DNA from 4 places in the Oceanisphaera sp. genome. Region 1 is predicted to be linked to each of the others. Evidence: predicted binding sites of a transcription regulator. Region 1 holds the regulator's gene; each other region holds the start of a gene.
The links. Region 1 encodes LexA, which represses DNA repair genes until DNA is damaged. Its sites were predicted from a motif close to ANCTGTNTNNNNANACAGNT; they were not measured.
Positions count from the first base shown of each region.

Region 2: ACTHY5_RS07190 (DUF4250 domain-containing protein) is a predicted target of LexA. The motif match lies at 2,017-2,036, and genes of this name have one in related genera.
Region 3: ACTHY5_RS03025 (YebG family protein) is a predicted target of LexA. The motif match lies at 1,853-1,872, and genes of this name have one in related genera.
Region 4: ruvA (Holliday junction branch migration protein RuvA) is a predicted target of LexA. The motif match lies at 1,760-1,779, and genes of this name have one in related genera.

Region 1 covers NZ_JBQDEX010000035.1:30-3,173, forward strand. Annotated here, with positions in the region: gene ACTHY5_RS05015 (SCO family protein) at 68-709, opposite strand; gene lexA (transcriptional repressor LexA) at 907-1,521, opposite strand; gene plsB (glycerol-3-phosphate 1-O-acyltransferase PlsB) at 1,749-3,144, shown strand, end outside.
Region 2 covers NZ_JBQDEX010000061.1:6,604-9,747, forward strand. Annotated here, with positions in the region: gene ACTHY5_RS07180 (YjiH family protein) at 1-548, opposite strand, end outside; gene ACTHY5_RS07185 (thiopurine S-methyltransferase) at 1,009-1,674, opposite strand; gene ACTHY5_RS07190 (DUF4250 domain-containing protein) at 1,708-1,905, opposite strand; gene ACTHY5_RS07195 (hypothetical protein) at 2,109-2,588, shown strand; gene ACTHY5_RS07200 (ABC transporter substrate-binding protein) at 2,817-3,144, shown strand, end outside.
Region 3 covers NZ_JBQDEX010000017.1:22,980-26,123, forward strand. Annotated here, with positions in the region: gene hglS (2-oxoadipate dioxygenase/decarboxylase HglS) at 91-1,491, shown strand; gene ACTHY5_RS03025 (YebG family protein) at 1,511-1,840, opposite strand; gene ACTHY5_RS03030 (Bcr/CflA family multidrug efflux MFS transporter) at 2,046-3,144, shown strand, end outside.
Region 4 covers NZ_JBQDEX010000077.1:4,352-7,495, reverse strand. Annotated here, with positions in the region: gene ruvB (Holliday junction branch migration DNA helicase RuvB) at 83-1,105, opposite strand; gene ruvA (Holliday junction branch migration protein RuvA) at 1,109-1,714, opposite strand; gene ruvC (crossover junction endodeoxyribonuclease RuvC) at 2,064-2,585, opposite strand; gene ACTHY5_RS08150 (YebC/PmpR family DNA-binding transcriptional regulator) at 2,710-3,144, opposite strand, start outside.

The DNA.
Region 1 (3,144 bases):
CTCGGGGTAGATTGGTACAAAAGCTGCTCTTTACCGCCCAAAGCAGTACCTACAATATTGAATCTGGCTACCAGCGGGCGACTATGCTGGCGAAGTTGTCTACCAGCTCGGGGCCATTAACCAAGGGCATTTCACTGGCTTCGTCAAAGTCGGGTCTAAAGGAGGCATGCAATTGCCCTTTAGGATTCACCAAGGCAATGGAAGCCGAATGGTCAACCAAATAGTTGGTGGCCTCGCGATCGAAAATACCGTAAATAAGCCCTAACTGCTGTACGGCAGGCATTAACTGTTCATGGTCTGCGGTAACGGCAATAAAGTGCGGATTAAAATATTCGGTATAGGTTTTTAAGCGCTTGGGCGTATCGCGGGCAGGATCGGCAGACACAAATATAACCTGCATATTATCGGTAATGGCGGTGAGTTCAGGGTACACCCGCGCTAAGTCCGATAAGGTAGTAGGGCAAATGTCAGGGCAAAAGGTATAGCCCACAAACACTAAACTCCATTTATCTTTAAAGTGTTGCTCGGTAAAAGGCTGCTCGTTAGCATCCATTAGCGTAAAGCCCTCTAGCCCTTGAGGCTCGGCATATACTACCACCGCATCGGTTAAGTTATTCTTTTTATCTGAATACCACAAACCACCACTTATTGAGCCCACCACTACTAAGGTAATGGCCAAGCCCCAAATCCATTTGCTTGTCTTTGTCATTTTTACCCCGTCTCTCGCTCATCTTAAGGTTAGCCACTATCTGCTGTGCGCTATGTTAGCGTCATAGCATTGTAGAGTGCTTTATGCAGAAGGTCTAAACTTACCGCGGCTCTGCTGGTGGCCCCCCAATATTGGGCAATTAGGGCTAAGCCGCAAAATAACAGCCGTAACTACAGAGCCCTTAACTGGAGTGAGCTTTAAAAATCGGCGTTGCGGATAACCCCCACAGCCAGTCCTTCAATAATCAGCTCTTGATGGCGCAAATCGACTTCAATAGGCGATAGCTCTTCGTTTTCTGGTAACAAGCTTACCTTGCTGCCATTGCGCTGAAAGCGTTTTACCGTTACTTCATCTTCAAGCCGGGCAATCACCACTTGGCCATTACGCACGTCTTGGGTTTTGTGTACCGCCAATAAGTCACCGTCCATAATGCCAATGTTTTTCATACTCATGCCCTGCACTCGCAACAAAAAGTCGGCCGCGGGGTGAAACAGGCTAGGGTCGAGCTGATAGTGACTTTCTATATGTTGCTGAGCCAATATCGGCTCGCCGGCAGCAACACGGCCAATAAGGGGTAACCCCTCTTCTGCTAACACTTCTTCTTCAACTAGCCGAATACCGCGAGAGGTACCCGGCATAATGGTGATCATGCCCTTTTTAGCCAAGGCTTTTAAGTGCTCTTCAGCAGCATTCGCCGACTTAAAACCAAGAGTACGAGCAATTTCGGCTCGGGTAGGGGGCATACCGGTTTGTTGGATATGGTCTTTAACAATGTCCAACACCTGAGATTGACGCGGAGTAAGGGCTTTCATAATACACCTGTTTTTTTATACAGCTAACTGCCAGTATATCCAGTAAAATCAGCAGAGCAAGTACAAAATATGACGTTAAGGGAGTCAAGACAGCAGAGGTCGGATCTGATAATCTTGCCGTCGCATTAATATTGGGGTTTTAGCTGTATGATTTTTGGTTCTGCTTTCGCTCGCCGCCTGCTGCGGCCCATCATTTCTGTGTTAGTTAATCATAAAAGCATAAAAGTTTGCCCGTCGACCCTGTGGCAGAGCTGGCGATAGATCTTGAACAACCCATAGTTTATGTCTTAAAAACCGCCTCTATATCAGACTTACTTACCTTAGAGCTGTGCTGTGCCAAATTAGCACTACCCAGCCCCTTTTCGCCCTTAATCATTAACCACACCGCACAACCTAGGGTCATTTGCTTAGATAAGCCGGCCAGCCTAGCGCGTCGCACCCGCAGCGCAACCCCTTATTTAGCCGAGTTTAATCAGTTATTAAACGCCCAACAGCACAGTACAACGCCCATTCAGCTGGTGCCAGTGAGCTTATTTTGGGGTCGAGCCCCCGGGCGCGAAGGCGACGCTGCTTCGTCACTCAGTATTACGCGCAGCCGCTCACCTAACGCTTTACGCAAAGCGTTAATTGTGCTGCTAAAAGGCCGAGAAAACCGGGTGCGCTTTAGTGCCCCGTTATTATTACCTGAGCTTACAGAGCGCTCGGCGACCGACCCTAAGCTTGCCCATAAACTAGCACGCATTGCCCGTATTCACTTTAGCCGCCAACGCCTAGCAGCCACAGGCCCTAAGCTGCCTAATAGAGAATTATTACTCACACAATTACTGCAAACCCATGGCGTAATACAGGCGATTGCCGAACATAGCGAGCAGCAACAGCAAGATATTGCCCTGTCGCGGCGCAAAGCACAGGCCTATATGAATGAAATTGCCTCTAACTTCTCTTACCCACTGATCCGTTTTGGCGATCGACTGTTGGGCTGGCTATGGCACAAGTTATATCGTGGCTTGTCGGTGACCGGTGCCGAGCGCGTGCGCCAGCTGGCACAAGATGGCCACGAGTTAGTGTACCTACCTTGCCATCGCAGTCACATGGACTATTTATTGCTGTCGTACGTGATTTATCATCAAGGTATGGTACCGCCGCATATTGCGGCGGGTATTAACTTAAACTTTTTCCCGGCAGGTCCGCTCTTTCGCCGCGGTGGCGCTTTCTTTATTCGCCGCACCTTTAAAGACAACAAGCTATACGCCACAGTGTTTCGTGAATACCTCAACTTATTATTTCAACGAGGTTACGCAGTAGAGTACTTTGCCGAAGGAGGACGCTCACGCTCAGGACGTTTGCTACCGGCCAAGCCCGGCATGCTGTCTATGACCCTAGAAGCGGCCATGCACCACAACACACGCCCCATTACGCTGATCCCAGTGTATTTAGGTTATGAGCATGTGATGGAAGTGGCCAGTTATCATAAAGAGCTGCAAGGGGGCAGTAAGCAAAAAGAAAACGCTTGGCAGCTATTCGGCATTGTTCGTAAGTTACGTAATTTTGGCCGAGGCTTTGTTAACTTTGGCGAGCCCCTCCCCTTAGCCGATTGGCTCAGCAGCAAAGCCGACGCCAGCA
Region 2 (3,144 bases), on a different contig from region 1:
GCTGAGCGACCGGGTAGGCGGAAAATAGGCCGCATAACCCCTGTTAACAAGGTGCCAATAAACTCCAACAGTCCAAAGTCTAATAATAGTGGCAGCAGTAAACCGGCAAAAATAAACACCGCAAACAACACGGGTAAGAGATCGTTCAACACTAAACCGCCGGTGTCAGCACTGTATAACACCTCAGGCCCCACTTGGGCATACACCAGCAGTACAAACACGGCACCTAATAAGCGGCTAATCAGCCAAACAAAGCTCACGTTAAAAAGCGTGTTTAAAAATGGGTGTTTAAGGATCGCCATGGGCTTAAACAGGGTGATCCACAAAGACAGCACGGCCGATAGACAAATGATCAGAGTCACTATGAGGGGCAGCACCTCTGCCAGTGCCCCTTGCAGGCTCTTGGCCAACACGGCAATCATAATGGTGAGATCGCCTTGATAGCTAACCGGGGTCATAAACAAAAAAATGCCCAATAATGAGGGCAGCACAAACATCAGTAGGTTACGTTTGCTGGCTTTAGCCTGCTTCGCCTGTGTTTTTTCCATGAGTACTCCACCAAGCTCTGCTTGGCATAGCTTGAATAAATAAAGTTAAAAGATGCTGAGTTATGCAAATCAAGAACATCATTTGCATAAAGCCCATTGCAAAGTGAATAAATCACTAACAAACAACGAGCTTGCTGAATAGTTATTTTACAGTGGAATATATTTAATCTAAAGGGGCAGTGAACATTTAACGCTATATTCGCAGCCCAACTAAGAGGGTTTGTCTGTACCCCTTCGGGGAGCGGTACGTTTCACGTTATACGCCTTACGTTAAAGCTAACACGTCACTTCTGTTTTTATGTGGTCTTTGCGAGCGTAGCGTGGCAATCCATTTTTTAGCTGATCGCTTACGGCTGATGGCTGATGGCTGATGGCTGACAGCTTTAACTTCATGTTTGGCTTTTACGTACGGCGTACAGCGGATAACGTACGGCTGTCTTTTTGCCCCTTCGGGGAACTATTATTCATCGCTCTCTTTTCTCACTAGCACAAAGCATAGCTCATCAAAAAAATCGAGTTCGCCGCTGGCGACTCTGGGATGGGTTGCTCCCTCTGACACTGTCGGGCGAGTTTCTATGGTGAAATAAGGCTCAAACAACTCTATTACCGCTGACTCTGACACCGAAAATGGCGGGCCCTGTTGTGTGTCGGGGGCATAATGTACAGTAATCATTAACACCACGGCCCCGGGCTCTAATAGCGTGGCTAACTGTGCTACGTATTGAGGTCGCATTGCAGCAGGCAGCGCAATAAGAGCGGCTCGGTCGTAGGCGGCATTAAAAGTGACATTAAGCTGCTCTGCTTTAAAAAAATCCCCTTGATATAGGCTAATGTGCGGCGTGTGCCAACCTTGATAAGGGCCAAGCGCTTCTTGCTGTGGAGTAAGCGGGCTGTCGGCAAAAAAATCGCATACTGCAAGGGGTGAGAGCTCAATTCCCACTACTGTATGATCCTGTGCCGCCAGCCAGTGCATGTCGTTGCTCTTACCGCACAATGGTACTAACACTGGGCTCTTGGCAGGCACATTAAGGGTGGGCCAGTGTTCTTTTAATTGGCTATTAATCTGCTCACGATGAAAACCAATGCGCGCGCTTTGCCAGCGCTTCAGCCAAAAGTCTGCTTCCATAACCATCCTATTTACAAGTAATGCCCTTTAGGCTTAAGCGCAAGGTTTAAACTGATTACTGGTGGCGTCGTAACGATACCCGATGTGCGCCATGCTTTGAGTTAGCCAATGTTTGTCCAGTTCGTACCGTGATATCAGTGTAGTGAGGTGATCACACTCTAAACGCAGCTTCTCATTTAAAATGCTCAGCACTATATGGCGGTCCATTTCTTCTAGTAGCAATTTATCCATATTAGCCTCCTGCTAGCAGTGCTATTTCTTCAGTTACATTAACACTAGGTTAACAATAAAGCGGTCGTATTACGCTATTAGCTGATCAATAAAGTGGAGCCAACCAAGAAGAGCTGTAAATTTATCCAGTATTTTGCTTGATCTCTCTCGGCATGATCAATACTGTATACCCATACAGTGACACGCAGGAGTTTGGATCACCTATGGCTACTTCTTTGCATTCTCTGCAATGTGCAGATCAGACCCTTTGTTCAACCATACACTGGCAACCCCTATTACAAGGTGCGCCTTTTATGTATACCGCGGCCCAACCGCATCGCATTGCCCCCCGTATTAGCCACTGGGGAGGCGTGCCCCAAGCTCGCCTATTGGCTAACTTGGCCAACATTAGTCAACAAAATAGCGGTTGGATCCTAATAGCCAATGCCCCAGAACGATTATCGCGAGCAGCATTGCTAAGTGCTGGCATCAACCCCGCCCGCGTTATTGATGCTCAGCAAGCGCCTCGCCAGCTGGTGTTACAAGCCATACAGTGTGCCAGCATTGCGGTGGTGGTGTGTTGGAAGTACGGTGATCTTATCGCTAACGCACAGTGCACATTAAAGGAATCACAGCCAGTTAGTAGATTGCGGATTGACTCGGCGTTAAAGCATGCCTCATGGCAGCCTTATCAACTCAACTAAGCTTGGCCTTAAGCTTATACGCTAAATGTCACCATAAGCGCGTTACAGGAGCGAGAGCTAAAAGAAGATGTTAGTCTAGTTCTGCTTGATAGACGGGCCGTTAATGTGATTACATTAGCGCCCTTATCAGAATATGCAGGCCAATATAAGTGACCGTCTGTATTGCGGCCTTATACACTATGGCTCCTCTTTTTGCCTACAGGGCAGCTACAATTCTAGGATCAAACAATGCGGGTGTGGCTTTTAGGGCTGTTTAGCAGTCTGTTATTGGCAGGATGTGGCGGCGATAACGACAGTCATCGCCAGCAACTGGCACAAAAAAGCTTATTATATTGTATTAGTAACGCCCCTGTAAGTTTTAACCCACAGTTGGTGATGTCGAGTGAAACCTTAGATGCCACCGCACATCAGCTTTATAACCGTCTGCTAAAACGTAACCCTCAAAGCCAGCAGCTGATGCCAGCACTGGCCACTCAGTGGCAAAAAGATGACCAAGGACTCCGCTATCGTTTTACGTTACGAAAAGCGGTGTCATTTCATAATACGCCTTGGTTTA
Region 3 (3,144 bases), on a different contig from region 1:
CACAGGCAAAGTTGGTAAAAATATCTCAGATAGCTACAGTATCAAGACAGGTCTTTGGTTAACAACGCTCGCATAAAGGATGATCACGCTATGGCTTTGAACTTTTCTTTATCTGCTGACGATATTCGCACCCTTTTTTCTGATGCTATGTCACAGATGTATCAGCAAGAAGTTCCCCAATACGCCACCCTAGTACAACTGGTAGAAGAGATAAATCAGCACACACTGCACACCGAGCCTGACATAGCCGCTCAGGTCGCACTTAATAATGAGCAAGACAGATTACACCTAGAGCGCCATGGGGCGATTAGAGTGGGCACGGCGGAAGAGTTAAATATGCTGGGCCGTATGTTTGCCTTAATGGGCATGTACCCTGTGGGCTATTACGACTTATCCTCGGCGGGGGTGCCGGTGCATTCCACCGCCTTTCGCCCCATAGATGAGAATTCACTGCAAAAAAATCCGTTTCGTATTTTCACCTCACTCCTCAGACTCGATCTTATAGAAGACAGCGAACTCAGAGAGCAGGCACAAAGCCTGTTAGCGAAGCGAGATATTTTTACTGCAAAAGCGCGCTTACTGCTCAGTCAGGCCGAGTCTGTAGGCCATTTAAGCACAGCGCAAGCCCATCAATTTGTGAGTGAAATACTTGAGACGTTTCGTTGGCAACAGCACGCAAGTGTGTCTTTAGCCACCTATCAGCAGTTCAATACAGTACACCCGCTGCTGGCAGATGTGGTTTGCTTTAATGGCCCTCATATCAACCACCTAACACCCAGAACCCTAGATATAGACGCGGTACAACAAAAAATGCCCGCTTATGGCATGACACCTAAAACCATTATTGAAGGCCCTCCCCGTCGACGCTGCCCGATTCTATTGCGCCAAACCAGTTTTAAAGCATTAGAAGAGCCAGTGCTGTTTGTGGGGGAAGATACCAAGAAAACTCAGGCCCAGCCGGGCACTCACAGTGCACGTTTTGGCGAGGTAGAACAAAGAGGCATGGCATTAACGCCTAAGGGGCGAGTGCTGTATGATGAATTACTCAGTCGTGCTCGTCACACCTTGGCCGCGGCTGAACAAAATAATCATAAGCACCAAGCGCAACTCACCGATATTTTTGCAGAGTTTCCCGATGATGAGCTCAGTTTGCGTACCCAACAACTGGGCTACTTTCGCTATCAAGTCACCCAAGCTGGGCAAGAACAAGCAGGCAGCTTAAGTGCAAGTGACTCGTTAGCCTCGCTCATAGACCAAGGTTGGGTAAGGGCTACCCCAATTATTTATGAAGACTTTTTACCTGTGAGTGCTGCGGGCATTTTTCAATCTAATTTAGGAGACCAACCGCAGCGTCAATACCAACAAAGCGCCAGTCAAGCCGCCTTTGAACACGCCTTGGGTTGCCCAGTATTAGATGAATGTGACTTGTACGCCAAACAACAGCAAGACTCCATTGATGAAGTCTATCGCGTATTATGTGGTCACAATTAAGTGCTTATAACGGCATTGCTTAGGCTATGGCAGTGACCTTATCGCCACCATCAGCCACGGTCGCTGCTTGCTCAGTGCTCGTGGCATTACCATTAGCCGACGCCGCTTTATTGGCTTTTTTCACTGGTTTCTTTTTCGGCCCGCTTAACAATGCCTGATTTTTTGCTAAATACAGTGCTAATGATTCGCGATCATGCTCATTTAAACTAATAGGCGCATCCGCTAATACCTCATCTAGATGTTCGGCTAAATCAAGCAGACGATCATAGGCGTCAGCTTCTTTTTTATTAGTAAATGTCATTTTCTCGATTCCGTTTCTTACTACAAGATACTGTATTTCAACTGCCATAACCCACCCCTTTCATGTATATACATACAGTATTATTATTTGACCTTGGTTGCAAGCACGACAGACCCAAGAAGCCTTGTTACAGCAAACACTAAATGTCTCTATTTCAGCATGCATCGTTTATACTCTGTCACCAAGTACAAGGATTGAGTGCTTAGTTGTACGCTAAAGGAGACAAGCTTTACCTATAGGAAACCTTTGCACCATGCCATCTTCTCCCCAAGCAGCAACCAACGCCACACTGCCATTAATTATTTTATTAGGCGCTGTGTCGGGCTTAACTCCTCTGGCCATTGATATGTACCTGCCCGCAATGCCAGCCATTGCCGACACACTAGGGACTAACTCACACCGAGTGCAGGCAACCCTTGCCGCATACACAGGCGGCTTTGCATTGGGTCAATTACTGTTTGGCCCTTTATCAGACGCCAAAGGCCGACGCCCCGTATTATTAGGGGGCATGCTGGTATTTGCTATCGCCGCCATGCTGTGTGCCATGGCTACCAGCGTAGAAAGCCTCACTTGGCTACGCGGCGCACAGGGCTTTGCCGGCGCAGCCTCGGCCGTGGTAGTGCAAGCCTTAGTACGTGATCTATTTAATCGAGAAAACTTTGCGCGCACCATGGCCTACATCACACTGGTGATGACGCTGGCACCATTAATTGCCCCCATGCTGGGTGGGCACTTAGCCCACTGGTTTGGGTGGCGGTCTATTTTTTGGGTGCTGACGGGCATCACGGTACTGGTTGCCATCTTTAGCAGCCTTAAATTACCCGAAACCCTGCCCTTAGCTCGACGCCAACCTTTGCATTTAGCCTCTATATTGCGCAGTTATGTTCGCCTGCTCTGTAGCCCTATAGCATTAGGCTATATGTTATGTGGCGCCTTTTCCTTTGCGGGTATGTTTGCCTTTTTAACCGGCGCTTCTTTTATTTATATCGATATTTATGGAGTGTCTGCTCAACATACTGGCTATTTATTTGGCCTTAATGTGATAAGCCTGATGCTTTTTACCACCCTTAATGGGCGCTGGGTACGCCGCTTAGGCTCACGCACTATGCTGCGCTTGGCTCTAAGCTTGCAATTATTAGCCGGCTTACTAATGCCGCTCGGCCCTTTACTTGGCCTAGGCCTTTGGTCTGTGGTGGTGCCCATTATGATGTATGTCGGGGTCATTTCCACCATAGGCAGTAATAGCATGGCAAGCTTACTCAACAACTTACCCAATTTAGCCGGTACTGCCTCTTCACTCGCCGGCACCTTGCGCTTTGGCACTGCGGCACTGGCAGCAGCTTTTGTGTCGG
Region 4 (3,144 bases), on a different contig from region 1:
ATTATTTCCGTAGATTCCGTGACAAAATATTTGATCTTTTGAACTTCATTCAACACTCAACATTAAAAATTCAGCATTGCCCTTAAGGCGCTGTTAGTCGCCCTTGCGGTAACTCAAAACCAAAATGTGTATACGCACGCGGGGTTGCCATACGTCCACGCGGGGTGCGTTGTAAAAAACCTTGTTGAATCAAATAGGGTTCAATCACATCTTCAATGGTTTCTTTTTCTTCACCAATGGCGGCGGCTAAGTTATCTAGCCCCACAGGGCCACCCATAAACTTATCTAACAATGCCATTAGCAGTTTGCGGTCCATGTAGTCGAAACCTTGCTTATCAACATCCAACATATCTAGCGCTTGGCTGGCTATCTCGGCATTAATATCGCCACTGCCTTTTACTTCGGCAAAGTCTCGTACTCGGCGCAACAAGCGGTTAGCAATACGAGGCGTACCACGGGCACGACGCGCCATTTCATAGGCACCATCATCATCAATTATTAAGCCAAGCTTTTCTGCACTGCGACTAATAATGTGTGCTAAATCTGAGACTTGGTAAAACTCCAGCCGTTGTACTATACCAAAACGATCCCGTAGCGGTGAGGTTAATGAACCAGCGCGGGTGGTGGCGCCCACTAAGGTAAACGGCGGTAATTCTAATTTAATGGAACGCGCAGCAGGGCCTTCGCCAATCATAATATCCAGCTGATAATCTTCCATTGCCGGATATAAAATTTCTTCTACTACTGGGCTAAGGCGGTGTATTTCATCAATAAATAACACATCACCCGCTTCTAAGTTAGTCAGCATGGCGGCCAAGTCACCGGCTTTTTCTAACACTGGGCCCGAGGTGGTTTTAATGCTCACCCCCATTTCAAAGGCCACAATATTAGCCAGCGTCGTTTTACCTAAGCCCGGAGGACCAAAGATCAATAAATGATCGAGCGCCTCTTCACGACGACGCGCCGCTTCAATAAATATTTCCATTTGCCCGCGCACATGATCTTGGCCACGATACTCCGCCAATGCCTTCGGGCGAATCGCGCGATCAATCACCTCTTCTGCTTGCTGAGGCTCAGGATTAATAAAACGGTCCGCTTCTATCATCAATTACACCATGCTTTTAAGTGCTTCGCGGATCAACTGCTCTGCATCTAATCCGGGTTTGGCCGACTTTTTAATCATCTGCTCGGCCTGATTCGCTTTATAACCCAAGGCTTGCAAGGCCGCGACCGCCTCACCCTTAGCACCCTCTATTTGGCCGGCGTTGGCTACCGCATCGGGGACTGGATTAAAGAGATCGTAGCCGCCAAAGTTTTTCAGACGATCACGCATTTCAATAATCAAACGTTCGGCGGTTTTTTTACCCACACCCGGCAGCTTCACTAGTGCAGTAATATCACCTTGATCCACATTATAAATAAATTGCTCGGCGGTCATGCCTGACAAAATACCCAGCGCGAGCTTAGGGCCCACGCCGTTGGTTTTAATGAGTTCCCGAAACAGTGCCCGCTCGGTTTTGGTATTAAAGCCAAATAATAATTGCGCGTCTTCACGCACCACAAAATGAGTGAGTACGGTGACCGTCTCTCCCACATTGGGCAGTTCATAAAAGCAGCTCATCGGCAGGGTCACTTCATAGCCAACGCCATTAATATCTACTAAAATTTCCGGTGCCTGCTTTTCGCAAATCACCCCTTTTAACTGACCAATCACGGCACGTCTCCTAACCCACAAGCGAATACGCCAATAGTAATAAACAACTGGATGAATATCCAGTTCAATACAGCCATACGCCTTACGCTGTACGCCGTAAGCTAAAAATAAACACTTTCTTTTGTAGGCTTTGTGTTTAAGCCGTCTTACCGGGCTTGCCCCGGTATCTCATTCTTAGGCACGACAACCTAACGCGAGATCCTGATGTTCATCAGGATGACGACTTAAGATACCGCCCTAAGCCTTACGCGGTACGCCGTAAGCTAAAAGTAAACACCGCAGTTTGCTCTAAACGTATGACGTAATGCGTATGACGTATGGCTTACAGCGTATGGCGTAAAGCTGTAATTTACCGCATTCTTCCTCTTACTGTGCCGCGCACTTGCCCTGCCATGCTGATTAAACTTTGGTAGGTATGGCCGTGGCACAAGGCCACTGCTAGGCCGTCGGCGGCGTCTTCTTGAGGCGTGCCGGGTAGGTTTAGCATGCGCACCACCATGTGCTGTACCTGTGACTTTTGTGCACCGCCCTGCCCAACCACGGCTTGTTTAATTTGGCGGGCCGAATACTCAGCCACCTCAAGCCCAGCATTGGCAGCGGCCACAATAGCCGCTCCACGGGCTTGGCCAAGTTTAAGGGCAGAGTCGGGGTTTTTGGCCATAAAAACTTGTTCTATGGCAAATAAATCGGGCTGAAACTGTAAGATGATCTCACTAACGCCGTCGTATATTTTCTTAAGTCTGGGGGCAAGTTCAGTATCGGTCATGCGAATGCAGCCCGATCCTAGGTAGGTCATTTTACTACCCGCTTGGCGAACCACGCCATAACCGGTAATGCGAGAGCCTGGGTCAATCCCTAATATAATGGCCATAAGTCAAAGCTATAAGCTTTAAGCTGGAAGCGAAAAGCGAGAAACTGAATCTTAAAAGCTAGCAACCTCTGTCTAGCTTTAAGCTTCTAGCTTCCCGCTTAGTGTTAGGCTTCAGCTTATGGCTTTACAGCGATTCCGCCAGTTCGTCAGAGATATCGGCGTTGTGATACACCTCTTGCACATCGTCTGCATCTTCTAGCATATCGATAAGCTTCATAAACTTAGGTGCTGTGTCTTCATCCAATGGCGCATTGGTCGAGGGGATCATAGTCACTTCGGCATTCACCGACTCAAGGCCTGCGGCATCTAGCGCATCTTTAACTGCGCCAAACTCTTCCCACTGGGTGTACACATCAATGGCGCCATCGTCATGTACTTCTACGTCATCTGCACCTGCTTCTAACGCCGCATCCATCAGGGTTTCTTCATCAAGCCCTTGGTAGCTGATCACGCCTTTTTTCTCAAACAAATACGCCACAGAGCCATCGGTGCCTAAGTTACCGCCGTTTTTCGCAAACGCATGGCGCACTTCAGCCACAGTACGGTTGCGGTTGTCGGT